2 linked regions of the Adhaeribacter arboris genome follow. The protein of the gene in region 1 binds, or shares a complex with, the protein of each later gene. Links are inferred from orthologs where the notes say so. Each region holds a gene or a part of one and is shown in the gene's direction. Other genes may lie near its edges. The genes, in order: dnaN and dinB.

Region 1 (14,956 bases):
GTAAATCAGTTCGTCGATTTTAATCGAGGTCAAGGGGTCTAAACCGGAGTTAGGTTCGTCGCAGAAAAGATATTTGGCGTTAGGGGCAATAGCCCGCGCAATGCCCACGCGTTTTTTCATCCCCCCGCTAATTTCGGAGGGCATTTTTTTACCCGCATTTTCCAGACCTACCCGTTTTAAACAAAAATTCACCCGATCGCGCCGTTCTTCTTTGGTCATGGAGCTTTGCATCCGCAGCGGAAATTCTACGTTTTCTTCTACCGTCATAGAGTCAAATAATGCTCCTCCCTGGAATAGCATACCAATTTTACGTCTTATTTCCTGCCGCAGATCCAATTTATTATTGGTAAATACTTTGCCATCGTACGTTATACTGCCAATATCCGGTTTTATTAAGCCCACAATGCATTGCAACAACACACTTTTACCGGTACCACTCGCGCCCAGTAATAAATTAGTTTTACCTGCCTCAAAAACGCCGGTAATGCCATTTAATACTTTCGTACCATTAAAGGATTTATGAATATTATGTACTTCGATCATGTTTTTAGTCCATAGTCCACTGATTCTATTATTGAATGAGTGAATGAGTGAATGTGTGTATGAGTAGTTGTGTAATTCATGATTGCAAGCGTACTACGCTGCGTAATTACGTAAAACGTAGTAGTACCTTTTCAACTTTTTTATATTTAACCTTCAAACTTTTCAACCTTTCAACTTTCTAACTAATAACTTGCAACTTACAGCAACAGTTTAGCCAGCACAAAATCGGCGATTAATACCGCAATAATGCTTTTAGTTACCGCCTTGGTACTGGAGGCGCCTACTTCTAAGGCTCCCCCTTTGGTATAGTAACCTTCATAAGAAGAAATAGAAGCAATCAGAAAGGCAAATACTACCGATTTTATTAATGAAAATACAATGTTATACGGCACAAACGCATCCCGAATCCCTTCAATGTACTCGGTGGCCGTTAAAGCGCCCGTGGCCGTACCAGCAATGTAACCTCCCCCAATGGATAACGTCATGGCGACAATAACGAGCAAGGGAAACATGATAAGCGAAGCAATAATTTTAGGTAAAACCAGATACGAAGCCGCATTTATACCCATTACTTCTAACGCATCCACCTGGTCCGTAATTTTCATGGTGCCCAAACCCCCCGCTATATTAGAGCCTACTTTTCCGGCTAACACAATAGAGGTAATGGTGGGGGCTAATTCCAGAATGGTCATTTCCCGCACCATAAACCCAATGGTGGAGCGCGGAATGAGGGCATTGGTTAGGTTGTAAGCTACCTGCACGCAGGTTACGGCGCCAATAAAAGTTGAAACAATGGCGACAATAACAATAGAGTTAATGCCGATTAATATGGCCTCGTCGATTGTACGGTTAAATAAAATCCGGAATGCTTCGCCCCGGGAAAAAAGACTGCCTATAAAAAGTAAAAAATTACCAAAGGTTCTCATAGTGAGGTTTTAAGTGTATGCAGTTAGTTAAAACTGCCAAAGCGATTTACAATTGACTATATTACGTGGAAATTTATAAAACTATCGTACACCTATGCAAAAATATATATTGGTTACTGGCGGCACCAAAGGTATTGGCCGGGCAATTATTGAGCGATTTGCTGCCGAAGGCTTTCATATTATTACTTGTTCGCGCAAGGAAACTGAATTAAAAAAATTAAAATTAGACCTGCAGCAAAAATATACCTTCAGTAAGGTGTTTTACCGGGCTGCCGATCTCAGCGATTCATTGGCGCTACAAAACTTTCTGGACTACGTGCATTCTCTTAAAGTGAAAATAGATGTACTGGTAAATAATACCGGGGTATTTTTGCCGGGCAAAATTCACGAAGAGCCCGATACCGTTCTGCGCCACATGATAGAAACTAACCTTTTCAGCGCCTATTTTGTTACAAAATCGCTGGTAGGTGAAATGATTAAACGGCGCAGTGGGCATATTTTTAATATGTGCTCCACGGCCAGTATTACGCCTTATACTAACGGAGGTTCTTATTGCATTTCTAAATTTGCCTTATACGGCATGACCAAAGTATTGCGAGAAGAACTAAAAGAACATAATGTAAAAGTAACGGCCGTTTTGCCCGGGGCTACTTTAACCGCTAGCTGGGAAGGGGTAGATCTGCCACCCTCCCGGTTTATCCGCCCCAGTGATGTTGCTAACGCTGTTTTTGCTGCGTATCAGTTATCGGATTCGGCGGTAGTAGAAGAGCTGCTAATCCGGCCGCAATTAGGCGACATAGAGTCATAATTGTTTTAAATTTAATATTTAAGTATGAAAACTCAATTTATTGATACTTACTTCGATGTGTGGTTTAAATGAAAATTTTAAAATGAATTTTTATTGATCAAATAGTACTCTGTGCTTCGCCAAATTTGGAGAAAGAGCTACCTACTTTTTATATTTACTTCCTTAACAATATGAATTCTAAAATCTATTTTGTTGGGTCATTAGGATAGCTTGGTTATTTTACCTTCAAAGCAAAGTGTAAAAGCATACTAGTAATTAAGGTTACTTATATGATTTTTGCTTATTAATCGTTCCTGTATAAGTATTTAAAACAGGAGAAATTAATTTAAAACCTACTTAAAGTATTCTGAATTATAAATTTGAGCGGGCTTTTAAAGCAACCGTAGATGAGAAATTAAGTAATAACTAAATCAAGTTTTTAGAATGATGAAAATTTGGGTGTATGTCGGTTGAAGTAAAGAATTTGACTAAGTTGTTTGGCGCTCAGCGAGCTGTAGATAATATTTCATTTACAGTTAGTCCGGGTCAGGTGTTGGGATTTTTAGGCCCCAACGGAGCGGGTAAATCCACTACCATGAAAATTGCGACTGGTTATTTACCGCCCAGTTCGGGTACCATTACCATTAATGGTTTCGATGTGCAAGAAGCGCCTTTGGAAGTGCGCCGGCATGTGGGCTATTTACCGGAACATAATCCGCTTTACCTGGATATGTACGTGTCGGAATACCTGGTTTTTATTGGGCAACTCTATGGGTTAAAACGGGGGGAATTAAATAACCGGGTGCAACAAATGATTGCTTTGTGTGGGCTTACTGTTGAGCGCCACAAGAAAATTGGTTCGCTATCCAAAGGATACCGGCAAAGGGTAGGGTTAGCTCAAGCGCTCCTGCACGATCCTCAAGTTTTAATTTTAGATGAACCTACTACTGGTCTGGACCCCAATCAAATAACCGAGATAAGAGCCTTGATTAAAAAAGTGGGCCAGGAAAAAACGGTCTTGTTTTCGACCCACATTATGCAGGAAGTTTCAGCCATTTGCGACCGGGTCGTTATCATAAATAAAGGTAAAGTAGTGGCCGATAGTGCAGTCTCCCGCTTGAATAATCTGAATCAAGAAGAGATAATAACGATAGCCGAATTTGAGAGTCCCATTGAAGTTAGTTTTTTACAACAGATACCAGGCATCCAGGAAGTAGAGCAAATGGTTAACTTTACTTACCGCTTAAAATCCCCTAAAAAAGCGGATGTCCGTTCGGCTGTTTTTGCCTTAGCCGCCGAGCACAAATGGAGCTTAATCGGTCTTCGCCAGGAAGAACAATCGCTCGAAAAGATATTTCAATCGTTAACTAAATAAATTAGATGATGAAAATTAGAATTTATGAATTAAAAATTAGAAAATAAGCATTTGTGGGTAAAAGTGTAGACTAATAATTTCTAATTCATAATTAAAAAAGCCATGTTCGCCGTTCTGCGTAAAGAAATAAATTCCTTTTTAAATTCTATGATTGCCTACATGGTCATTGGGGTTTTCCTGCTGGCAACAGGCCTTTTTATGTGGGTATTTCCGGATAGCAGCGTGCTGGATTACGGCTATGCTGATATGTCCACTCTCTTTAATATTGCTCCTTGGATGTTTCTGTTTTTAATTCCGGCCATAACCATGCGTACTTTCGCCGAAGAAAAGAAATCGGGTACCATCGAATTGCTGCTTACGAAACCTATCACCGACCTGGATATAATTTTAGGCAAATTTCTGGCTTGCCTTGGTTTGGCAGTTTTAGCTTTGTTGCCCACTTTAATTTATTATTATTCGGTGCATACGTTAGGCAATCCGGCCGGTAACATTGATTCGGCAGCGGTGGCGGGTTCGTACTTGGGAATGATTTTTTTAGCGGGCATTTTTACCGCTATCGGCGTTTTTGCTTCGGCCTTAACCGAAAATCAAATCGTAGCTTTTATTGTGGCTGTTTTTTTCTGTTTTTTGGTTTACGCGGGGTTTGACTCCTTGGCGGCCATTGATATGTGGGGCACTACTTCTTACCTTATTAGTCAGTTAGGGATATCTTTTCACTACAATGCCTTGAGCAAAGGTTTAATTGACTCCCGTGATGTGCTTTATTTTGTGAGCGTTGCCGCCTTGTTTCTACTGGCTACAAAATTAATTATGGAGAGCCGAAAATGGTAACGGAACAAAATAACTCTGCTACCAAAACTCGGAAAAGCCGGGATATTACCCAATATCTGGTATTAACCGGATTGATTATTCTTCTAAATTTTTTATCGGGATTTTATTTTTATCGCTATGATTTAACCGAAGATAAACGCTATACCATGGCGCCGGCTACCCGCCGATTATTGCAGAATTTGCCCCAACCGGTACACGTAGATGTCTACTTAGCGGGGGAATTTCCAACGGGTTTTAAACGCTTGCAAGCGGCCGTTCGTGAAACTTTAGAAGAATTACGGATTTATTCCTCTAATTTTTCTTACTCCTTCATTGACCCAAGTGCGGGTACCGACTTAAAAAAACGAAATCAGCTGTATACCAACCTGGCTTTAAAGGGTATTCAACCAACTAATTTGTTTGCCATGGAAGGGGACAAGAAAGTAGAAAAGCTGGTTTTTCCGGGAGCCATTGTAACGGCGGCCGGAAAAGAGGAACCCGTTATGCTGCTGAAAGGCAATCAGGCGGCTTCGCCGGATGAGCGGTTAAATCAATCCATTGAAGGGTTAGAATTTGAACTAGCTTCGGCTATTCGGAAACTAGCCAGTACTAACCGGAAACGCATTGGTCTGGTAGATGGCCATGGCGAACTTAACAACCTGGAAGCTGCTGATTTTATCACTTCGCTGCAAAAATATTACGATGTTTACCGGGTAGATTTAAATAAAGTACCCAGTCTGCAATCGTTAAGCGCTCTAATAGTAGCCCGCCCGGTACGACCTTTCAGGGAAGTAGAAAAGTATAAATTAGACCAATTTATCATGCAGGGCGGTAAAGCACTCTTTTTTCTAGATGCTATTAACGTTGCATTGGATAGTATCCGGCCGCAAGGCTATTTTGCTTTGCCTTACAACCTGAACCTCGATGATTTATTGTTTAAGTACGGGGTGCGGGTAAATGCCAATTTAGTGCAGGATATAAATTCAGGGCAAATTCCGGTAGTAACCGGGCGATACGGGAACCAACCCCAAACCCAATTAATGAACTGGCGCTACTTTCCGCTAATTAATACTTTTAGTCAGCATCCACTTACCCGAAATTTGGATGCCGTTTATGGAAAATTCTTGAGTACGATGGATAGTGTACGGGTAAAAAGTATCCGGAAAACGCCCTTACTATTTACCTCGCGTTACACTAAAATTTTAGCCCCGCCAATAACTGTTAGTTTAAACGAAGCGCGGGTTAACATAAAACCATCTTTGTATAACAAGGGACCGCAAGCAGTCGGGTATTTACTCGAAGGTAATTTTCCCTCTTTATTCACTAATCGGCCTTTGCCAGCTGGTTTGCCGGCCAATACTTCACCCGGGGTTACTACCGGTAAACCCACTACAATAATTGTTTTTTCTGATGGTGATTTAATCCGGAACGAAGTGAACCCGAAAAACAACCAACCCTACGAATTGGGTTACGATCGGTTTATGCGTACCCGCTTTGCCAATAAGGATTTGGTGATGAACGCAGTAGAATACCTGCTTGATGAATCCGGATTAATTAATGTTCGTTCTAAACAAATTACTTTGCGGCCGCTCGACCGAATTCGGATAAAAGAAGAACGTCAGCGCTGGCAAATTCTTAATTTAGTAGGGCCATTAATTTTACTGGTGTTTTTTGGCATTGGTAAATATTACCGCCGTCAGCGCAAGTACGCCCGCCTGTGATTAAGCTTTCCTTCCTTCCGGCTAATGAAGCAGTTTAAAGCCAAGTAAATAGTAAAAATACTAGCCGCCGGAAAGCTTCTTCGGGAAGAAACTAAGGTTTGCAGAAGAAGGAAAACGCTACAAAAGATTTCCACAATCCTGCTTTTGCGGTAGGAAAAACTCTAATTATTTCTAACTTTGTTTCACCACTTCAGCCAAAAAGTAATGAAATTTATTGTATCGTCTTCCGCTTTATTAAAACAGCTACAGAGCATAAACGGGGTAGTAGCCAATAACCCGGTAGTCCCAATTTTAGAAAATTTTCTCTTTGAGATTCAGGATGGTACGTTAACAATTACCGCTTCTGATTTAGAAACTTCCATGATTACGGAGTTACACGTAGAAGCTAAAGAAAATGGCCGGATTGCTGCTCCTGCCCGAATATTGCTCGAAACCCTTAAAAATTTACCCGATCAACCCGTTACTTTCACCCTCGACGAAGAAACGTACACCATTGAATTAAGCTCGGCCAACGGACGATACAAGCTTTCCGGCGAAAACGCTACTGATTTTCCGAAAGTGCCGGCCGTAAAAAGCCAAAGTTCCATCGAGGTGCCTTCTAATGTATTAGCCCGCGCCATCAATAAAACTATTTTTGCGGTAAGCACCGACGAACTTCGCCCGGCTATGACGGGTATCTTTGTGCAGCTTACCGATAGCAATATAACTTTTGTGGCTACCGATGGACACCGTTTACTGCGCTACCGCCGGAACGATGTTGCTCCCGGCGATTCGGCTTCTATTATTATTCCCCGGAAGGCTTTTACTTTGCTTAAATCTACTTTACCCGCCGAACCTACTTCGGTGCGGGTAGAATTTAATAGTTCCAATGCCTCCTTTAGTTTCGACAATATACGGTTGGTTTGTCGCTTAATTGATGAACGTTATCCGGATTACGAAAACGTAATTCCGATGAAAAACCCGAATAAGCTGAATATTGACCGGTATGATTTATTAAGTTCGGTTAAACGAATTTCCATTTACTCGAATAAAACCACGCACCAGGTACGTTTAAAATTAGCGGGCAGTGAACTGCAGATTTCCGCCGAAGACTTAGATTTCTCCAACGAAGCCAACGAGCGTTTGGCTTGCCAATACGAAGGGGAAGACATGGAAATTGGCTTTAATGCTAAGTTCTTGCTGGAGATGCTCAACAATATTGATTCCGACGAAGTAAACTTAGAACTTTCTACTCCCAACCGGGCCGGTTTGCTCATGCCAACCAATAACGACGATAACGAAAATATATTAATGTTGGTAATGCCGGTAATGTTAAATAACTACGTTTAATTAGTTTTTAGTTTTAGGTTGAAGTAGTACGGAAAGATTAAGTACCGACAATAGCAATTAAAATTTTTAATAAAATAGGAAGGGAAGTTAATCACTTCCCTTTTTTGTTATTTATGATTTAAGCAAATGTAAGCTGTTAAATAACGGGAATATTTTTCGGGAACAATTTACAAAAACCGGTTGAAGCCTTACCTTTGCCCGGAAAATTCTATTAAAAGACCAATACTTACTTCTAAGATATTTTAATTACCACCAGATCCATGAAAAAATCAGAAATATATTTTAGTATTGCCCTGGATGATCAACACGTTCCGGAAGCTATTTCGTGGCGGGCAACGGATGCCGGAGATACTATTCATTTTGCCAAAGCTATCAATATTGCTCTCTGGGATCGCAACGAAGCCGGTACCATGAAAATTGACCTTTGGACGAAAGATATGCCCGTAGAGGAGATGAAATATTTTTACATAGATACGATTGGCGCTATGGCCGAAAGTTTACAACGCGCTACCAACGATAACGCCATGGCACAAAAAATGAAAAATTTGTGCGAAGAACTAATGAAGCACGTGGACGACGAGCAAAAAAATCAACCAAATGCTTAAGCTAAAAATAAAAGCCCCGCTTTTCAGTGGGGCTTTTATTTTTAGTTAAAGTAGTGTTTTTCTATTCTAACAACGAACAACTAGTAACCAATGACTACTTATTTAATTTTACCGATTAATTGCTGGTCTTAAAACCGGGTCCGATGCTGTGGTGTTGGTAGAATTATTCCCAATTGATTTGCTTAAAGGATTACTTGTCTTTTTCGATTTAGACAAACCCAGGCTTTTCGCAAAATCTTTATCGTATTTATAAAATTCTGACCGGTTACCGTAATATTGACCGTATTGGTCTAAACTCAAGAAGTTTTCTAATTCTTTGTCGCGTTCCCGACAAACTCCCTGGCAGTTCTTTTCTGCTAAGCTGGGATTGTTCGCGTATTTTTGTTCAATCTCCACCATCTTACTCACTTTTTCCTGGTTTATTTCCCGTAACCGCTTCGCCTGGAAGTTATTCAGACGCAATTCCCGGATCATTTGGTCCGAAAGCCGGTCGGCCCGTTCTTTAATTGTTTCTGTTTTATCTTGCCTTTGCGCTTGAACTCCAAAAACGGAAGCCCAAAGTAGAAAGGTCATCATCCAAAATTTTTTCATAGCTACAATAGTTAAACTTAAAAATTTTCGGGTTAGAAACAAGAACACTCAATTGCTTTGAGTAGTGTCCTTCTGTTATTACTAAACGAAAATTAAGCCGGGATGTTGATAAACAAAGTAATAAGTTTTAGGGCTGAAGCAAAACGAAATGAAGCCGGTATCAACTAGGCAGCAGGTGTTTTAAAAAAGAGAAAAAGAAAAAAGCAGCTTCATTAGAAAGAAAAGCTGCTTCTAAACTATAAAATCTGGTTTTTGCCTTTTTAAAATTTGTTCTTCCACATCATGGACTCCACGGGTAAATCGGTGCGGGTAGTATACTTGGCGTTGGATTTTTTATTGTAAAAATTTTCAATATCGCCTTTAACTTCGAAGTAAATTAATTGCCCGATTGGCATGCCGGCGTAAATCCGTACGGGTTGGGTAACTGAAATTTCCAGGGTCCAGGTATTACAGAAACCTACGTCGCCTTTACCGGCGGTAGCGTGTATATCTATACCTAACCGGCCCACACTTGATTTTCCCTCCAAGAAAGGTACGTGCGCGTGCGATTCGGTATATTCTTGAGTAACTCCTAGATAAAGTGTATGAGGTTGCAAAACATAACCCGTTTCCGGAATATCAAAATGAATGATTTCATTGTGTTTCCGGGCATCAATAATATCATCTTTATAGGTAGCTAGGTGCTTGCCTAAATGAACATCGTAGGAATTGGTGCCGAGGCAATTACGATCGTAAGGTTGAATGAGAATATTCCCTTTAGCCATTTCGGCTAGTATTTCTTTATCGGTTAATATCATGGTGGTGCTTGCAAATCAAGCTTAAAAATAATAAATATTTACCGAATGGTAGTTAGATAATAATCTAGCTGACTTTTGCTTTGTCACGCTTAACCATGCAATGGCATAGCTACTGCCTAAATTTTTTAACTTTTATTGCGCATTAGGGCTTTTTCTATCTTGCGGATTTCGTTTATCTGGTCTAAATTATGAGAAAGGTAACTGATAGCAATGCGCCAAATGATTTAATATCAACTCCAAAATACGCAAGGCTGATTCTGTTTCTTAATCTGCACATTTCCTCCCAGGGAGTGTCTGGATAGCTGGTTATTACTTCTTCTGCCAAATTTTTAATCGTTTGGCCTATTGCTTCAAATTTTTTAATTACGGCATCCAGAGTTCTGTAATTTCCTTGGAAAGAATTAGCCTCATGTTCTGCTAAGTATTCCTGCAAGCGGAGCATAGAAGTTTGAAGGTCTACCAGATATAAAATGTAATTTTTATGTTTAGTCCATGTACTTTACCAGGCTGCTCAACGCTGGATTAGTAACTAAGTCAATCTTTATGTGAAAAACATTTTTCTAGATATTTTTCTCAGGCGAAAAATCCTCGTGCGGGAATGGTAGAATAACCGACCGGAATATGTATGTCACTTTCTTCTGTTTGCTTGTTCTCGGCAAATAAGCCAAAATAGCCAACTTCCTTTCCTTAAAATTTATCCTTTAGATAAGGTTTGATTTCTTTCGGTTTTGTTTCTCAATCTTTTGCAGTCAAACTAGCATGCCTATAAAACTTTTATTTCATTTAACATGATGCCTAGCCGAACAGGTCTGGGCGCTTTTTTAATGCACCCTAGGTGTTGTTACCCCTCGTTTTTCTTTTTCAACGTTTCTATCTGCTGTTCTGTCAACCCCGTAGTTTCAGCAATTACCTCAAACGGAATCCCTTTTTTCAGCATGTTTTGGGCAACTTTCTCTATTCCTTTCTCTATTCCTTTTTCTATTCCCTCTAATAGTCCTTCTTCCCTTGCCGTATCCAGTGAGTTTTTCATGTCCCGGTAATATTTCAAACTATCTTCATAAGAACGAACCTGTTCCGGCGTGAACCGGGCTATTTCTGCTGTTTCAAAGAGCTTCTCAAAAATACGTTCCCGTAACTTATCGGGTACTTTGTTTAAACGGTTGAGGTTACGGATCACATACAACCACTTGTCGAATCGGGTGTCCAGTTCCTCAACGGTCTTGTTGAATTTAGGCATTTCAAGGTAAATAAAAGTAAGCTTATCGTAAAATACTTCTTTGGTTTCCGTATCGGTTAACTTGATGTCGTACCGGAATTTAGCCGGATCATTTTCATCTTCGTCAAAAACGAAGTCCAGCAAGGCTATGGTATAAACCGCTTTTAATTCATAGTTCCAGTCGGCCCGTTTAGCTTGTTCTCTTATTGGGAAAGTAGAATAATAAACGGTTCGGTCTTTAAAGAAGTTTTGTTTGGTTTTTTGTAGTTCCACAATAAACTTCTCGCCTCTTTCATTCTCACAATAAAGGTCGAAAATAGCTTTTCTATCTAATTCGCTGCTTCCTAAATGTTCGCTTTTCAGGTACGTTAAATTTTTTATTTCTCCTTGTTCTTCTTTTAAGAGCACGTTTAAGAAGTCAAGAAGCAGGTCTTTGTTCGGTTCTTCCCCGAACAGTTTCTTAAAACCGTAATCGGTAAATGGATTTATATATCTTTCTGTAAATTCAGTCATTAAGGACAACTTTTATCCAAAGATACAGGTTTTCTGGCAGACTGTTTCTGGTTCTCAAATGTGGATTAACGGCCTGGTATAAAAGGCGAACGAGGCATGGTCAAAGTATGGCTTTTATGCCTGGTTAGCTTTTGTGATTCTTACCACTCCATTACTAGAAGATAGTAAATTGGTACGTACAGTACTGATGCTGCTAAAAAATTAAGAATTGCCCTACCCACAGTTATGTTCTGAACTACCGTTAAGTTTTTTACCAAACGTACAAGCGTCCAAATAGCCAAGATTCCAATTGCAATCTTCAACACAGGCATTATTACAATGAGAGCTATCATGTTTTCTTGAATGATACTACTTTCGAAAAAGTGGGCAATTGTCAAATATAAGACTATCAGAGCAACAGTATACAAATGAGGCAAGTATGCAAGACTAAAAGCTTTCAAGATATTTTTATAGGAACCTTCTGTATTAAAGAATTTGCCTGTGAGCTTAACAAAATAGCACATGATAAAATTAGACACACAACCATACAGAAAACCAATAACTATAAGCGATATGATAAGTGGCGGCAAGTCAATTTTTAAGGCAAGAAAATAGTCTTGCTTTAAGGTAAAGTAGGCGAATACACCTTGCAAGGTGAAGAACCATATTGTCTTTCCCCAACGGACATTTTCTTGAAGTGCTTCTTCAATACTTATATTTGAATTATCTACAATTTGACTCATTAAATTATTAGATATCAACGTTAACTTCTAGATAAATGGAATAACTGCTAAGCTAATTGGTGAATTACCTGGAGAGCAGCTAAATTAGCCGCAATGTATTGATCGGCCAGTTTATCCGTTAAGGCGATGGATACAAACAAAGATTCGAATTGGGAAGGTGCCAGGTAAATGCCTTGACGCAGCATACTGTTAAAATATTGCCCAAACAAAGCCAAGTCGGATTGTTTCGCCGATTCAAAATCGGTAACCGGGTCGGGCGTAAAGAAAATGCTGAACATGGAACCTACCCGGTTGATGGTATAAGCTAAATTTAGTTTCGCCAGATTAGCCTGCATGCCTTCTACCAGTTTGCTCGTCAGGTTCTCCAAATAAGCGTAAACTTCGGGATGTTCGTTTAAATACGTGAGCATGGCAAAACCAGCCGCCATGGCAATTGGATTACCCGAAAGAGTTCCCGCCTGGTACACCGGCCCGGCCGGAGCTACGCAGTCCATAATTTCTTTTTTTCCACCGTATGCCCCAACGGGCATGCCGCCGCCAATTATCTTCCCTAAAGTAGTCATATCCGGCAGTACGTTGTACAACTCCTGGGCGCCCCCTTTGGCTAACCGGAACCCGGTCATTACTTCGTCAAAAATTAAAACTATATTTTGCTGGGTACATAGGTCGCGCAAACCTTGTAGAAAACCTTTAACCGGCGGTACCAGGCCCATATTGCCGACCACCGGTTCCAGAATAATAGCAGCAATCTGACCGGCATTGGCTTCAACAGCAACTTTTACGGCTGCCAGGTTATTAAATGGTACAGTTATCGTATCCTGCGCCACGCCTTTGGTAACGCCCGGGCTATCCGGCACACCCAAGGTAATTGCGCCGCTGCCCGCCGAAATCAAAAAAGAATCGCCGTGGCCGTGGTAGCAACCTTCAAACTTGATAATTTTATCTTTGCCGGTAAACCCGCGAGCTACCCGGATTGCCGACATAGTTGCTTCGGTACCAGAATTTACCATGCGCACTTTCTCTAACGAAGGTACCATTTGAACAATCAATTCCGCCATCTCTACTTCGCGGCGGGTAGGAGCACCAAACGAAAAAGATTTACCTAAAGCATCTTGTACGGCTTTCTCTACCGTTTCACAGGCATGGCCCAGAATCATCGGACCCCAGGAATTAATAAAATCCAGGTATTGGTTGCCATCTTCATCAAAAAGATAAGGGCCTTTGGCGGAGGCCATAAATAGGGGGTTGCCTCCCACGGCTTTGAAAGCCCGCACCGGCGAATTAACCCCACCCGGAATTACTTGCTGAGCCCGCTGAAATAAATTTGAACTTTTCTGAATCATGAGAAATGCTTTTGCACTATTTTTCTATTTATCGGAAAATGGGATTAACCACGTTTAGCTGCAGGTTCTCCATTTTTAATAAGGGCACGTATTGGTTGTCCTGAGCCCCTGCGTATCCTATCCCCTGAAATACAACGCCCGAAACAGGTCCTTCGTTCTGCAAACCACTGTTAAATTGACGGCCATACTTCTGTAGTATTTGTCCAAAATAATACAGCATTTCGAAGCCGGAGTAAGCATAAATGGAAGGCGGCACGTTAAACCGCGCCGCGTACTTACGCCGGAATTGCTGCGGCCCGGGAAGAGTATTATCAATAAATTTAGGATAGATAAAATAAATATTACGATTATCGAATTGATTTAAGGATATCTGATTCACGTTTAACCAGGAAGGATAGGTAATAACAGGAATGGTAGCATCCGTGAGGGCTAATTGGCTTAGAGTGGATATGGCTACCGAAGGCGTATTCGATAACAGCAGCAAATGTCCGATTGTGGTTAAATCAATAGCAGATAGCAGGGTAGCCGCCGAGGTAATTTTAGGATTAAATCTCTTATACAGTGTAATTTTTCCGCCCAACCGCTCAAACTCGCGTTTATAGGCATTGGCAAAAGATGTATCTTCTTTAGTTGTTTCGGCCAGAATAATGGTGTTTTTAACCGGAAAATTCTGGTAAGCAAAAGCGGCACTTTGCCTGGCCCGAGTAGTAACCGAAGATTCAAATAAATACAAGTTAGGACTGGTTTTAACCAAACTTAAATCTTCGGAAAGAGGGTTAATGCTATTAAGATTATGCTGCCGGGTAAACTGAGAGATAATTTTGTTAGCTGATTTATAAACCGGACCCACAATTAAATCCATGCTGGCCAACTCGGGCATTTGCAGAGTAGCTTTTATTTTGTTGGTATCGGCGGGAGCGTCGTAGGTAAATAAATTAAGCTGAATTTGCTGTATGGCTAAAGAATCTTGAGCCAAGAGCATGCCGGCGTAAAAATCAGTAACAAATTGGTTCCGACGCGCTTTTGCTTCCGCTTCAGTTTGCGGAAAGGGTAGAAGCACAGCTACATTAAAATTATTTTTTTTAGCGCCAACCAGACTATTTGGGTCGAATTTACTTTTATCCAGCTTAAACTTTTTTACCAGATTTTCCAGAGTTTCTTTATCTGCAGCGGTATACCAACCGGCTATTAGCTTGTTCGCATACACCTGGGCGAGTACTTTATCGTCGTTGTACTTATTCAATAAATTTTGAAGCATAGTTTTATCTGAAATTTGATTCAGATAATTGTATTCCATGGCAGTAGCATCCGTCGTTAAACTTTTTTCTTTAATGCTTTCCAGAATAGAAAGGGCCCGTTCGTAATCTTTCTGTTCAAAAGCAATGTTGGCCTCTAGAAATATTGCTTCGGCTAAGTTAGGCCAGGAGGAATAAGCATTTTTGAGCAAATTTAATTTTTGACTAGCTTCCGGGTATTGTTTTGCTTTAACCGCTGCTACAGCATATAAGTACATCGCCCCGGGCGAGTAAGCCGGCTGATTCGCGGTAATCAGCGGCTGCAACTCTTTCATGGCCAATTGGTATTTATTAGCCGTTAGTAGTTGTTTCGCGTTTTCGTATTTAGTACCCAAATCGGCAGCCGTTTGGGCTTGTACGGGGAGCAAACTGGTAAATAGCAG
Region 2 (14,996 bases), 2.6 Mb from region 1 along the record:
AACTTGCAAGCATTTCGAGGGGTATATTGCCCTGCTTTTTCGCTATTAGGAAGGTTTCATTTAAACAGATTACAGTCGCTTTTTGTGCCATTTACCTGCACTATTTTATGTATAAATACCCGTTTTTTTCTTTTCTTCTCAGCTTACTGATAGTCAGCCAAGTATACGCCCAATTAGACAATTCAGCTCTTGAATACCGTTTGGCGGTAAAACCCGAATATAACCAAAACTTCCGGATTGGCCTGAATGCTTTTGGATTTACGCGTAACAACGAATATTTTAACGCTATTGCCGATGGGTATACTTTATTCGGCTATCACTTAAATCCAAAGCTGGTTTACTTTCCGGCAGAATTTGTGCGGCTGGAAGGAGGCGTTTTTCTCTGGCAAGATTTCGGTAATAACCGATTTACGCAAATACGCCCCACCTTTACTTTAAAAGTGCAAAAGAAGAATTATGCTTTGCTGTTTGGCAACCTCGAAGGAAATTTAAACCACGGCTATATTGAACCACTCTACGATTTTGAGAAAGTAATTAATGATAACTTAGAAACCGGCGTTCAGTTTCTTTTAACCCGCGATCGCACCAAACTCGATGCTTGGATTGACTGGGAGCGCATGATTTACCCCCGCGATCCGTTCCGGGAAGAAATTGCCGGCGGTTTAACACTGGAACATACCTTATGGCAAACCGAGAATGGCTGGCGATTGGGTTTACCCGTGCAATTTACCGCTCAGCACAAAGGTGGCCAGATTGATTCCAGCGACTTGCCTTTACTTACCGTTTTTAACGGGACTACCGGCTTTAATCTGGAGAAAAAACTGCACACTACATTCTGGCAAAGCCTTTATACCAAAAACTATTACGTGGTAAATAAAGAATTTTCGAATGTGCCGCAATTAGCGTTTGAGCAAGGCCACGGCTTGTATTTAAACGCGGGCGTACAAACCAAGTTAGCTAACGTAATGCTCAGCTATTGGCACGGACAAGATTACGTAGCTGAAAAAGGCGGACGTTTATTTCAGTCGGCCACCACGTCGTTTCTGCATCCTAGTTACTTGGAACCAGACCGAGAATTATTGATTCTACGTATTATAACGGATATTAAGCTGCTGGATAACTTGTTTTTATCTATCCGTTTCGAGCCGATATACGATTTTCAGAACCCAAAATTTGAGTTTTCCAACGGCTTTTATATTCACTACAACACGGATTTATTTGTTAGTAAGGTAAAGCAATAGATTGTTTAAAGTTAACTTTAGTTCTTTGGAGACTTTTCAAGTTTCCAGGCAATGGTTCTGACGCAGTTTTAAGAGTACCCTGATTGCCTCGTGGCCGACGGGCCTCGTTTGGCTCTCTCGGGCGGTCTAAGCTATCTTTCCTCCTAACGTCGGAATCCCAACAGGCGTCGAGACTGGAACCTTAGAAGGCCCTCTATAGCCAAACTGGGGTAATTTATTCTTGTTACTGTTTTGCCAAATAATAGAATAAGAATATTAACAGTTCCTTTTGTTTGATTAAGGAGGAACTCAAAGTAAACTACCCTGAATTTACGTAAGTAACGGAGGAATACATCTCTGGAAACGTGTAACCTATAACGTAAAACTTTCTACTTACTCCGTAATAAACCGGTTTTCTAGGAGTTGTTCTTGCCGGAAATAGGTTATTTTAAAATCCGGGTTAAAGCGAACGCGCACGGCTGCCTTTGTTTCTTGTTTTTGATTTTTTGATTTCCGGAACGCCGATCCGTTTTCCAGGTAAGTTAGTTCGTAACTATTATTACCAATACTAACTACTGCCATAGAACCTTCCTGAATGCTGCTTTGCCCGTTTAAAAATTCCGGAAAGTGGTACGTATTTATATTTTCGTTTATGGCTGCCGGAGTAGTGTTCGTTAAAGTATAGTACCGTTCCACTTGCGGAGCAAAATAATTAGCTGCTTCAAAAGGCGCCGACTGCATATCATTGTAATAAGCATTTAACTGTTCCTGAGCCTTCCGGATAACTTCATCTTTATCGGTTAGCAATCCCGTAGGGGCAGTATTAGATGCTTCCGCAGGTGTTGTTACAACCTCATTAGCAGATTCCGGAGCAGAAGCAGTCGGCGTAGTAGCCGTACTATCGGCACCGGCCACCGGAATTCGATCGGCGCGGTCGGTGAAAGTGGCCGTTGAATCAACAGGAGAATCTTCCTGGGTAACATCAGCGGGTATTACCTCTTCGGTGTCCGGTCCCGATTTACTGGTTAAACGTTCCGATTGGGGTTTATTAAAGAATTGATACGCCAGCAAACCCAGTAATAACAAAGCTCCTAAAACAGCCAACGAAATTAATAGCCAGTCCTTTTTAGGAACGGGTTTTACCCCCATCGGCGACTCACCTTCTTCGTCATAGGTATTTTGTTCTACAACCGGCGGGGTTGCTACGGGTGGTTCGGGAGTTTCCGGACGGGTAGGATAAATTACTTTAGTCTCAATGGGATTTACCGATTGCGGCGAAGAAGATACGACCGGCGCTACTGGTTCCGTTGCTGGCGATTCGGGAGTAGAGTTGCCAAAAATAATGCGTTTCTTAAGTGCATCGTATTCCTCCGCCGTAATGGCACCCGAGTCGAATAATGTTTTAAGTTCGTTCAGCGATCGGATCGTGGAATTTTCGTTATTCATGTTTTTTAAATTTCCGTTCGTATAATAGCTTTTACGAGTAATAATCTTTTTTCAGATACACAATCGATCTAAAAACGATTCTTTATTCTGCCCGCTCTTGGGCGGCCATTAAGTTTTGGTGCATCTGCTGAAACAAGCCTACGGCTTCGTTTATAAAAGTTTCATCGAGAATTTGCTTCAAGCCTTCATCGCCCAGCACATCCATCTCGCTTATTTTATAAGTTTGTTCATAGGGCCCTCTTTCCAGTTTAATAAGGTATTTCCCGTTCCAGGAAAAAACAGTTATTTTAAATGAGGCATGAGGTATTTCAGCAACTACGCGCATTTTAATAAGTATTAAGTTTTAGGTTATACGTGGTACGTTTACAAAGCTTGTACTAATTACCGGAACTATCTGCTACTATTTTTATTTACTCAATATTTCTCAAACGTAAAATCTACTACCTTCCGCTACCAGAACTGTTCGATGGTTTTTAGTCGGTGATTTTCGTTGATTTTGTAGGTTCGGCTACGGCTGGTATGCGTTAACAATTGCCCAGCCACGAAAGCGCCCAACGTGTATTTTAAAAAAGTTAACGTGTTATCGCCCGGCTCTTTATCTAACAGGTAATTCCCCCCTCCCACTACCGAGAAAAATAAACCGCCATTTTTCAGAAGACGGCCTAAAAACTGAACCCCGGAAGAAACCGTACTGGTACTTGCCATTCGTATCTTCCGAATATCCCGCAACGGAATTTCCGCATCCCACATAACTATAGAATACTTTTTAATGTTGGTAATTTGCCCCGAATAACGCTGTTTTTCCCCGGTTAACTTAAAATTAATTTTATTACCCGTGTAAAAACGGATGCGGCTTACTTTGCCTGGTTTATCTAATACCAAATAATACTTTACCTCGGCGGAAGTCGTTTTCTCCGGTGATAAAACCTGGGTAGAATCAGCAGTTTGGCTAAAGCAAATTGTATTGCCAAAAAATAACCCAATGGCGAGTAACCCTAAAACTTTAGCCATAATTCGTATAATTAGAAAGTTCTTTTAATTGGTTAGCATAACCAGAATGGAAACAGTAGCAATCTTAATTTTTAATTTTATTCCATTTGAATGCCCATTTGCTGCATTAATTTACTGGCATTAAAGCTATTACAAACCCCAGGATGCAACTTATAATCGAATAAAATTTTATCTTCCTCAATGGTGCTGTTAAACGAATAATTTTGAATATAATCGGGATTTTCTTCTTCCATATTTCCCAACTCTAAATCGTGGGTGGAAACTAAACCCGAAGCATTTTGCTGATGCAATTGGCGGATTAAAGCTTGCGCTCCCAAGTGTCGGTCGCGGGAATTGGTTCCTTTTAAAATCTCATCCAGAAAATAATAAATAGCCGTGCCGGTAGCCGTTAAATCAATCAGCATTTTTAAACGTTTTAGTTCGGCGTAAAACGAGGAAGTACTTTCGGCCAGGTTATCTTCGGTACGCATAGCGGTATACACCTGGGCCGGAAACGCGCGGAAACGCCGGGCACAAACCGCTGATCCGGCAAAGGCTAGTACCAAATTAATGGCTACCGTTCGCAGGAATGTACTTTTACCCGACATGTTAGAACCCGTAATAATCAAGGTTTGTCCTGGTCCCGCCATAGATAAATTATTAGTAACGCGGTTAACTACAAAAATAAGCGGATGCCCCAACTCTTCGGCTTGCACCTCAAATGCTTGCGGACTTAACTCAGGCAGTGTATACGAAGGGTTTGCGTATTGAAATGCCGCCAAGCTCGCCAGGGTTTCGGTTTCCGCCACTACTTGTAAAACGGGTTCCAGGTTAGTAGCCATGGTTTTTTTCCATTTTTCCAGCCGGTACATCCAGAAATAATCCCACATTAAGGTACTGTTCAGCAGCAGATTCATGTACACATTTAAACGGGCCGAAATGTATTCAATAATAGAAGCTAACTCGTTAAAATATTCCGAGGCCGTTTTTTGTTTAATGCGCAGTTGTTGTTGCAGTTCCACTAATTTTTTAGCTTGAAACGAATGCGTTTCGATGTGCGTGAGCAGGACAGTATAACTTTTGAGTATTTCGTACATGCCGCTGCTTTGCTCGTAGTATTGTTCCCGGAAAAGGGCATAACGAATATTTAATACATACTGGACCAACATTAACCCAATCACGAAATAACCACTTATCTCATCCAGCCACCAGGCTATAACTGTTCCGAAGGTTAAGGCAGGTAAAACAAAAATTAAGATTTTCAGCCAGAGTTTATTGCGGTAAAAATCCGGGGCGTGTAACCATTCGAAGAAAGACGAAGAATCCTGCCGGTCTTGTTTGTAATGCATGGCTTTAGCCTGTAGCTCTTGCCGCCAGGAGAGTTGAGGAGCTAATTCGGCTACGGCCGCTTGCCGTTCCAGAATTACCTCTGCCTTAGCGGGAGTTTGTAACCAGTTAGCCAGTTTATCTTTACCAATAAAAGTTACGGCCCGGATTAATAACTGAAACAAAGAATGCTTCCCAAAAATATCTAAATCGGAGGTGTATAAATGTTGCGGATTAGCGTAACGTTCGCCGGCATCAAAAGCTAATAATTTACCTTGCAACCGATCCGTTTCTTCGTTATTAATCCGTTTTAAAAAACTATGATGGTGCTGGGTATACCGGAGCCGCTGGTGCCAGCGCATTACTACTATAAATACAATGTAAAATAAAAGTAAACTTACCCAGGCCGCAGAATTTAAATCTTGCCGGAACAAATAAATAACAGTACTTACTCCCGCAATAAATAATGTTAGCCGCAACCAACCAACCTGGCTGCATTTGTTTTTATAAAGCAGTTCTTGTTTTCTATTTTCTTCGGCTAAATTTTTAAAAATTTCGGGCGGTAATGGCTGTATCATTCCGGAGATTGTTTTGCGCACAAAGTAACAACACTTTCGCGAAAGAAACCGAGCAACAAGGGAAAGTTCTTCCGGGTAAATACTTTCGTAGAATTGTTTTTATTAAGCCTTGATTAACAGGTTGTAATTAGAAACATTATTTTAGAAAATTTAAGGCTAATTTCTCGTTGCTCTAAAGTTTAACTTATAGATTCCAGATGCTCTTCCTCGGTTGCCTCTATTTTAAACTTTTTAGCCCATCATTAATTAAAATTACTGGCAAAACACAGAGGCAAATTCTTTTGTAATCTAATTGTAGCTTATATTTACTTATTCAAACCCGCTACATTAATTAATTTTGAGTTCTGCTATCCGGAAAATTATTCATATTGATATGGATGCATTTTTTGCGTCGGTGGAGCAGCGCGACCACCCGGAATTACGCGGAAAACCCGTGGCCGTGGGAGGCTCCCGGGCGCGCGGGGTGGTAGCGGCAGCCAGTTACGAAGCCCGCAAATTTGGGGTACATTCGGCTTTAGCTTCGCGCATAGCGGCTCAGAAATGCCCGCAATTAATTTTTATAAAGCCCCGGTTTGACGTATACAGCGCCGTATCACGTCAGATTCGCGAGATTTTTTACCGTTATACCGACTTGGTAGAACCTCTTTCCCTCGACGAAGCCTACCTTGATGTAACGGAAAACAAAATAGGTATGCCTTCAGCCACTATTATCGCGAAAGAAATAAAGGCTACCATTCTGGCGGAAACAGGTCTTACGGCTTCAGCTGGAGTATCTTTCAATAAGTTTCTGGCTAAAATTGCCTCCGACCTGAACAAACCAAACGGTTTTACCCTTGTTACGCCCGATAAAGCTGATGCTTTAGTAGCCAGTTTATCCATTGATAAATTTCACGGTATTGGCAAAGTAACGGCCGCTAAAATGCAGCAATTGGGCATCAACACCGGTGCCGATTTACGGGAACGCTCCGAAGAAGAATTGGTCCGGCATTTCGGCAAAACCGGTCTTTATTATTATCGCATTGCCCGCGTGCAAGACGACCGGCCCGTACAACCGCATCGCATTCGTAAATCCATTGGGGCCGAGCGCACTTTCGACGTAGATTTAGTGGAAGAAGAAGATTTACTGGAGCGATTACATTTTCTGGCGCAGGAAGTAGCCCAAGACATGGCTCGCTTGCAAACTTCGGCTAAAACCGTAACTGTAAAGCTAAAGTATTTCGATTTTACCCTCCAAACTCGCAGTAAAACCCTACTTAATTACCTAAACTCCGCCGACGCATTATTTACAATTTCCCGCGAATTGCTCCGTACTCCAGCCCTGCCGCTGTTTCCGGTGCGGTTACTAGGCATCTCGGTTTCAAATTTACTTTATCCGCAGGATCAGCCTGCCTCCCATCAGCTTACTTTTGATTTCTGAATCGCGGATTTTTGCGGATTACTCGGATTTCGCAGATTATATTTTGAAATAGTTTTATGATAAAAGAATGGCTTTTAAAAGAGAAAGGTTAACAGCTTGAATTATCCTTTTTCTTACCCAATTTTCTATTTCTTCACCTTATTTTTCTAAAAAGATAGTTTATAATTTTATATGATAAAAAATTCGCGTAATCCGTTTAATCCGCGCTTCTAGTTGCCTAACCGCAAAAAACTTTCGGCCCATAATAAATCTTCGGGGGTAGTAATTTTCAGGTTTTCGTAAGCTCCGGGTACCAGATAAATCTTTTCGCCTAACCGTTCTACTACCGAGGCATCATCGGTGAAAGAGGATTCTTCTGGTAACTGGTAAGCTTGGCGGAGCAAAGAAAGTTGGAAACATTGGGGTGTTTGCACGAGCCGGTACTGATTGCGGTCGAGTGCTTCACTGCCATTTTCACTTACTATCCGGATAGATTCTTTTAAAGGCACGGCCACTACCGCATTTCCTTTTTTGGTGGCTACCGCAAAGGCTTCCCGGATAATGGAAACCGGAGCAAACGGACGAACGCCATCGTGAACGGCGACTACCCCTCCCCCGAAATAACGGCTAAACCATTCTTAACGGAAGCAAACCGGGAATTTCCACCCGTTACTACCTGGTGCGGTAAGAAAAAAGCGTGTTCGGCGCAAAGTTGCTGCCAGAGCAAAATCTGCTCGGTCGGTAACACCAAAATCAACCTTATCTGTGCATTATAGGCAAAAAACCTTTTAATGGTGTGCATTAAAATGGGTTGTCCACCGATAGAAATAAACTGTTTAGGCACTTGACTTTGCATGCGGGTGCCCGAGCCGCCGGCCACCAGAATAGCGTATTCAGAAGTTATACCTGACATAATGCAAATATAAACAAACAAAAAACCCGCCGGTACTAAATGTCCAGCGGGTTAAACTTTTAGAATCTGTTTGTTAGTATCTAACTACTAACGCATTAAACAATCAACATGGCATCGCCGTAGCTGAAGAAGTTATATTTTTCTTTTACGGCTACATTGTAGGCTTCCATAATCAATTCGTAACCACCAAAAGCGGCGGTCATCATGAGTAAGGTAGACTCGGGCATGTGGAAGTTAGTAAGCAGAGCATTCGCAATCCGGAAATCGTGCGGCGGAAAAATAAACTTATCGGTCCAACCCTCATTCGGCTTCAAGCGGCCGTTGGCCGATACCGACGATTCCAGCGCCCGCAAAGTAGTAGTACCTATCGAGCATACCCGTTTTTTATTATCCAGCGCTTGGTTTACTAAGAGCGCGGTTTCCTCGGGAACAATAAAACTTTCCGAGTCCATTTTATGCTTCGTCAAATCTTCTACGTCTACCGGGCGGAAAGTTCCTAAACCCACGTGCAAGGTAACGGGAGTTACATTTACGCCTTTAAACTCCAGGCGTTTTAAAACTTCTTTTGTAAAATGAAGACCGGCAGTGGGAGCAGCTACGGCACCAACGTGCTTGGCATAAACGGTTTGATAGCGTTCGCGATCTTCGGGTTGCGCTTCGCGCTTAATGTATTTGGGCAGGGGAGTTTCGCCTAATTCATTAATGGTTTTATAAAATTCTTCGTCGGTACCATCGAACAAAAATTTAATGGTACGCCCCCGCGAGGTGGTATTGTCAATTACTTCCGCTACCAAATCACTTTCGCCAAAATATAATTTATTACCTACCCGGATTTTGCGGGCCGGATCTACTAAAACATCCCACAAGTGAATGTCTTTATTTAACTCCCGCAGTAAAAATACTTCTATTTTGGCACCGGTTTTTTCTTTGTTACCGTACATCCGGGCCGGAAACACTTTGGTATCATTAATTACCATAGCGTCGCCGTCATTAAAATAATTTAAAATATCTTTAAATATTTTATGTTCCATCTTGCCGCTATCACGGTGAACCACTAGCATGCGGGCTTCGTCGCGTTCTTTGGCCGGGTGCATGGCCAAAAGATTAGCGGGCAAGTCAAATTTAAATTCAGAGAGCTTCATATTTACTAATTATACTATCTAATATTACGGTATTAAATTTTAAAAACGAGGCGCAAAGTTAGTAGGTTTGCGGCAATTATTAGTATTTTTAGAAAAATTACTTCTAAAAGCTCTATCAGCTAATGATTTACCTGCGGCTTATTCTGGAAAGTTTTCGGTTTGCCTGGCAAGCTTTAAAATCTAATTTGTTACGCACTATTCTTTCGCTGCTCGGCGTTACCATTGGTATTTTTGCCATTATCTCGGTATTTACCATTGTTGATTCGCTGGAGCGCAGCATTCGTAACAGCATGAATTTTTTAGGTAATAATGTAATCTACGTACAAAAATGGCCGTGGTCGTTTGCGAACGAAGAATATCCGTGGTGGAAGTATTTCCAGCGACCGGCACCTAGCATCCGCGAATTTAAACTTTTAGAAAGATACTTAGAAAATGCGCAGGGAGTAGCTATTTTTTGGGATACCGGCAATAATACTTTAAAATACCGCAACAACAACATTACCGGCATTAATTTAATGGGAGTGTCGTACGCGTATAATTTGGTTTCGGATATGCCCACCGCCGAAGGACGTTATTTTACTACCCAGGAAATTGATGCGGCCCGTAACGTAATTATTATTGGCGCTACTATTGCCGAAAATTTGTTCCGAAACCAAGTGGCCATTGGCAAACCCATCCGAATAAAAGGACAAAAATTTACGGTAATCGGAGTAATGGAAAAACAAGGCGAAAACATGCTCGGAGCGCCCACTAATGACAAAAACGCGATAATTCCGTACGGTGCTTTTAGTAAATTATTTTCCATTGGCCGCGGCGGCGTGGAACCCACTATTGCCGTAAAAGGCTTGGACACGGACCCCGGCTTACAGGAATTGGAATACGAGATTAAAGGGGTGATGCGCAACATTCGCGGCCAGCGACCCCGCCAAGAAGATAATTTTGCTTTAAACCGGCCCGAAATGGTGGCCGAAGCTATTTCCAGCTTATTTAAAGTTATTGGGGTAGCAGGTTGGGTTATCGGCGGTTTTTCGATTTTGGTAGGCGGCTTTGGTATTGCCAACATTATGTTCGTATCGGTAAAAGAACGAACCAACATCATCGGCATTCAAAAATCATTGGGCGCCAAAAATTACTTTATTCTCTTTCAGTTCTTGTTCGAGTCGGTTTTTTTAAGTTTAATCGGGGGGGAGTAGGCATATTTATTGTTTTCCTGATCACGCTTATTCCGCAGGATGCTTTAAAACTTTTGCTGAGCTTGGCTAATATATCGCTGGGTTTGGGGGTATCCGTGGTGATTGGCGTTTTATCGGGTATCATTCCGGCCGTGCTGGCTTCTAACCTCGATCCGGTGATTGCCATCCGCTCGAAGTAGTACGCTTGTAATCCTTCATAATCCCTTAAAATTAATTATTTGGCAGTTTTGCTTTGTTTAAATATATTTAACTTAAAATATTTAATTCAAAATATATTTAAACCTGTGTTATCTTTGTGCTTTAGAAAAAAGCAAAAGATAATACAACGATGCCGAAACAAATACTATTTATTTTCATTAGTTTACTTTTTTATCTTCCGGTACATAGCCAGACTATTGATAGTTTAAATACGGGTGCACAACCAAAAGGCGGCCTCCAGAAATTAGCTTTAGCGTATTACAAGATTGATTTTACAAAAGAACAGCGAAGGTAATTAGAGAAAGTTTCTCTCGAATTTATTTATAGCATTGATACCGTAGGTACCGCCATTCTGGAAGAAGTGAATGGTATAAGCGATGCAGCTATTCTAGACAGCTTAAAACGCACTCCCATACCAAGCTTTTATCCTAAAACAGTGGACGGAGTAAAGGTAAATGCTCCTTACTTCATGCAATTCAACTTTCCCAAATACAGAATCAGGGAAGAACCGCTTTATCCTTCAAATAATCTAAGTTATAAAGAATATACCCTGGAAGATTTTGAATACATCCGGAAGGCGGGTAGGCGAGTAGATTTAGTTTTTGGCGGGGTATTTAATGGATTTATGGGTAATGCCGGCAAACATTTAGGCGTTGGTGGGGCATGAAAATGGATCTGATGTTTACGGGTAAAAAAGGAATTAGTGGTGGTTTAATTATGAGCTTTTACGGCAATAAACTAAAACAAGAATATCACCTTTTTACTAGCCGCGACCAAAACAGCGCTCCGCCAACCATGCTGTTGGGAGTAGGAGTGAATAAATTTATTTTTCAGCAAGAACACCGTGAATTTAATTTACAGTTAGCAGTATGTTATGCCATTCAGAACATTACTCCCAAGCTGAATGAGTCTGACCAGGAATGGACCCAATTAGAGGGATTCAGTCCGGGTTTAGTGGCTAATTATTTAGTCAAAATAGGTAAAGATAAAGTTGGTTATTATTATGGCAGTCCGCTTTTACGAAATAATTATCTTAACTTCCACGGAGCTATACGGCCCGTTTTCTTTCATCTAAAACAAGCTTCCGGTTTAATGTTGGAATTAGAAATTTCGTACCGCATGGGCTTACACGCTGTAAGTGAATATAAGTTGAAGCCCTGATTTTAAAATTAGTGCCAGTGTTAATACATACTTTTGTAAAGCTGCTGTTTTACGCTAGAAATTTCCGGTAAATCCTTTAACAACATTCGCTGGTAAGAACCGACAAAAGCACTATTTGTAATGAAAAATGGTTGATAAGGAAAGAGAAGACAAGTAGAAAACAGAATAAATCCTGACCAAGATTTTACAAATAAATAATTTAGCTAGATAATTAGAAAATACCTACCTGATTATAGAAACTAGTGGCGAAGTAGTAATGCTCTGCACCTACTGTTTACCTGCTTGGTATTTCTTATCCAGTATTTATATAAATCCTGCCTAACTATTTAATAACACTTCTGGCTGTAACTTTTCGCCGTTATTCTAGTTCAAAGAAATTGGCTCCGTCTGCTCCTGGATGTACTAAAAGCAGTCGCACGGCCGGTTAGTAAATACTGTAAAAATAAATTTTAAAGTATTCATTCATTTTATCACGTTTGCGCAGCCCGCAGGTTGCGCCCGATTTTTAATTACTTATGACCAAACTCCGTAAAACCAGTAAAACGAAACTTCACGAAGAAACCGTTAACGAAGGCAGTGGCCAAACCATTATTCAGCCGGAGATTAACGATAATAAAGCGAAATCCATAAAAGAAGCCCGAAAGCAAGCTCTAAAGGATAACCGCACAATTTCCGACGACGACAGTAAAATCCGACGCGCCTTCGTTGATAAAGATTGGAACGAAATCCGGATTGCCGATTCATGGCAAATTTTTAAAGTAATGGCCGAATTCGTGGAAGGCTTTGAGAAACTGTCCCGCATTGGCCCCTGTGTTTCCATATTTGGCTCGGCTCGCACCAAACCCGACAACCCGTATTACAAAATAGCCGAAGAAATTGCCGCTAAGCTCGTGCGCCACGGGTATGGGGTAATTACCGGCGGTGGCCCGGGTATTATGGAAGCAGGTAACAAAGGTGCCCATTCCGAAGGGGGAAAATCGGTGGGTTTAAACATTGAATTGCCGTTTGAGCAATCGCATAATATCTACATTGATCACGACAAAATTCTCGATTTTGATTATTTCTTCGTGCGTAAAGTAATGTTTGTAAAATACGCCCAAGGTTTTGTGGTAATGCCTGGCGGTTTTGGCACCCTCGACGAATTATTCGAAGCGATTACACTTATTCAAACCAAGAAAATCGGTAAATTCCCGATTATTCTGGTGGGAAAACAGTACTGGCAAGGTTTATTCGATTGGATTGAAGACGTAATGTTGCATAGTGAGAATAACATTAGCCCGGAAGATTTAAACCTGGTGCACTTGGTTGACAATGCCACCGATGCGGTTAAAGTAATCGATGACTTTTACGGCAAGTATTTATTATCACCAAATTTTTAATTAAAAACAAAATGTGAGTAATTGGCATCCAGAATTAATACCAATAACGCGTGAAGAAGATTATTACACGCATTATCTGGGAGAGACAGAAAATGGAATTTTGTTTTTTGGCTATGATACTTTTGTGTTTCCTAATGGCTTTTCAAGTGGTAATTGGGAAGATGAGAGACTTGAATATGCATTAGTTTACCTCTTTGACAAAAAAGGGAATCCCATAGAGACAAAATATAAGTACGCAGGCAAAACAAGTGAAATTCAGCCGGGCAAAACCAATCAATTGCTGGAAGAATTAATAGCTGAATTAGGAAAGCTGGAATTTAAAGATATTGAAGTAAAACCATTTAAAACAGAAATAGACGGAATTGATTTTGGGTTGATTCCAAATGATGAAATTCAAATGATTGAATTACAGCCTAGTTCTACAATTGCTTTTAGCGAGCCTTGGGATGGTGAATATTACACCTAATAGTAAAATGTGCAACAAGACCATCTTGCTCGTTATTCACACAAGAGAGTTAGGTAATTAGAGCTTACACCCAACTAGCTGTGTGATTCAATTTATAATTTAATAAAACTTCCTCATGACCCAGCCAACTCCTTACCTCAAATACTTGTTTTTTCTGGCTTGCTTGTTAGGAGTAGTAAATTTATGCAGCCAGCAGGTAACTCCGGCTCTTACGGGTGTGAACAGCTACCGGCCTTTCCCCCTCCCTAAAACCATGAGTTTCGCCGGTGAGCCAGTACCCTTAGAAGTAACCGATGTGGCCGAACGCCTGGATCGGGAATTACAATCGAATGCGTACTTTCACTCCAATGTTTTACTCGCTTTAAAACGTTTGCAGCGCTCCTTACCCGAACTGGAACGGGTACTCGAAGCCAATGGTTTACCCGCCGATTTTAAGTACGTAGCCCTGGCCGAAAGTTTACTCGGTAATGTTATTTCTCCGAAGGGTGCGGTGGGAGTCTGGCAGTTTATGCCTTCTACGGCCCGGGAGTTAAAACTTACCATTAACGATGAAGTAGATGAGCGTTATCATTTCGAGAAATCGACCATTGCGGCCTGTAATTATTTTAAAAAAGCCCGGCAGCGCTTTGGCTCCTGGACCAACGCCGCTGCCTCCTACAACCGGGGCATGGGCGGTTTACAGGCCGCCTTAAAAGCCCAAAAAGTTACCTCCTACTACGATTTGTACCTGAACGAAGAAACCTCGCGGTATATGTTCCGGATTCTGGCCTTAAAAGAAATCATGGAAAACCCCAAACGCTATGGTTTTGACTTACTTCAGGCCGATGTTTACTCCTCGGTACCTACTCGGCCGGTAACCATAAATGCTACCATCGAAGATTTGCCGCAGTTCGCCTTAAATCAAGGTATAAATTACAGAATTTTACGCTTGCATAATCCCTGGTTAAAAGGTTACAAATTAACCGTAGCCGATACGACGGCCATCTACTCTCTGCAACTTCCGCAAACCATAGTAAACCCTACCCGCGATTATAGAAGTAGCCGCTTTTAAATTTTTAGGTTATTCGTAAAACTTACTTCGTGGTGGTAGTTGCTTGTATATTGGCTAACAAAGCATTGGCTCAAGCAATTAAAGACAAATAAGCCAGGTAAAACAAATTCGGCCCCTGGCTACGGAAATTAGCATTTTGTGGGATACTGTCTTACTTACGCACTATTTTAGCAGGAATTAAATGCTTGTTTTACCCAGTATAAAATTTAATAATGACTTTACCTAAGTCAAAACAAACAATTCCAATATCTTAAACCAAAACTTCTCAAAAACTGTTTAGATAAGATTAACCTTAACCTGCTAATACGCTTAGTTTTGCGTATCTTTGCAGATTAATTCAGTTTGGCAATGGCCCCAAAAAAAGAAGCACTTTCCTCTAATAACGATACTCTTACGGCAACTGCAGTTGCCCCTCCTCCTACCCCCACCGAAGCACCTTTAATTGAGGTGTATGGCGCCCGGGAGCACAATTTAAAAAATATCAGCCTGCAAATTCCGCGGAATAAGCTGGTGGTATTTACCGGCATAAGTGGCAGC

What was found.
Region 2: the proteins of dnaN (region 1) and dinB are in contact, whole or in part, in a solved structure (PDB 1OK7), measured with the Escherichia coli proteins. The link is inferred for Adhaeribacter arboris from one-to-one orthologs.

The regions. Positions count from the first base shown.
Region 1 is NZ_PYFT01000001.1:541,051-556,006, forward strand. What follows is about bases 5,542-8,428. They hold dnaN (DNA polymerase III subunit beta), read left to right. Parts: upstream 5,542-6,366; coding sequence 6,367-7,491; downstream 7,492-8,428. Other genes in these bases: gldG (gliding motility-associated ABC transporter substrate-binding protein GldG), read left to right, coding at 5,542-6,162; gldC (gliding motility protein GldC), read left to right, coding at 7,752-8,096; AHMF7605_RS02275 (DUF4890 domain-containing protein), read right to left, coding at 8,205-8,428. In the rest of the region: AHMF7605_RS02235 (ABC transporter ATP-binding protein), read right to left, coding at 1-543; AHMF7605_RS02240 (MlaE family ABC transporter permease), read right to left, coding at 741-1,469; AHMF7605_RS02245 (SDR family oxidoreductase), read left to right, coding at 1,564-2,277; gliding motility-associated ABC transporter ATP-binding subunit GldA, read left to right, coding at 2,720-3,631; gliding motility-associated ABC transporter permease subunit GldF, read left to right, coding at 3,734-4,462; more of gldG, read left to right, coding at 4,456-5,541; more of AHMF7605_RS02275, read right to left, coding at 8,429-8,687; dcd (dCTP deaminase), read right to left, coding at 8,948-9,484; AHMF7605_RS02285 (HepT-like ribonuclease domain-containing protein), read right to left, coding at 9,666-9,926; AHMF7605_RS02290 (Rpn family recombination-promoting nuclease/putative transposase), read right to left, coding at 10,326-11,213; AHMF7605_RS02295 (YIP1 family protein), read right to left, coding at 11,354-11,935; hemL (glutamate-1-semialdehyde 2,1-aminomutase), read right to left, coding at 11,983-13,278; AHMF7605_RS02305 (ABC transporter substrate-binding protein), read right to left, coding at 13,307-14,956. UniProt on the Escherichia coli protein: Confers DNA tethering and processivity to DNA polymerases and other proteins. Acts as a clamp, forming a ring around DNA (a reaction catalyzed by the clamp-loading complex) which diffuses in an ATP-independent manner freely and bidirectionally along dsDNA.
Region 2 is NZ_PYFT01000001.1:3,118,766-3,133,761, forward strand. What follows is about bases 5,009-7,935. They hold dinB (DNA polymerase IV), read left to right. Parts: upstream 5,009-5,894; coding sequence 5,895-6,977; downstream 6,978-7,935. Other genes in these bases: AHMF7605_RS12970 (MutS family DNA mismatch repair protein), read right to left, coding at 5,009-5,560; AHMF7605_RS30940 (IspD/TarI family cytidylyltransferase), read right to left, coding at 7,187-7,519; AHMF7605_RS30945 (IspD/TarI family cytidylyltransferase), read right to left, coding at 7,561-7,869. Outside these bases: AHMF7605_RS12950 (hypothetical protein), read left to right, coding at 108-1,241; AHMF7605_RS12955 (SHOCT domain-containing protein), read right to left, coding at 1,614-2,666; AHMF7605_RS12960 (hypothetical protein), read right to left, coding at 2,749-2,991; AHMF7605_RS12965 (hypothetical protein), read right to left, coding at 3,117-3,677; more of AHMF7605_RS12970, read right to left, coding at 3,755-5,008; tRNA preQ1(34) S-adenosylmethionine ribosyltransferase-isomerase QueA, read right to left, coding at 7,965-9,011; AHMF7605_RS12995 (hypothetical protein), read left to right, coding at 10,764-11,069; AHMF7605_RS13000 (hypothetical protein), read left to right, coding at 11,066-11,563; AHMF7605_RS13005 (LOG family protein), read left to right, coding at 12,079-12,942; AHMF7605_RS13010 (hypothetical protein), read left to right, coding at 12,956-13,408; AHMF7605_RS13015 (lytic transglycosylase domain-containing protein), read left to right, coding at 13,524-14,459. UniProt on the Escherichia coli protein: Poorly processive, error-prone DNA polymerase involved in translesion repair and untargeted mutagenesis. Copies undamaged DNA at stalled replication forks, which arise in vivo from mismatched or misaligned primer ends.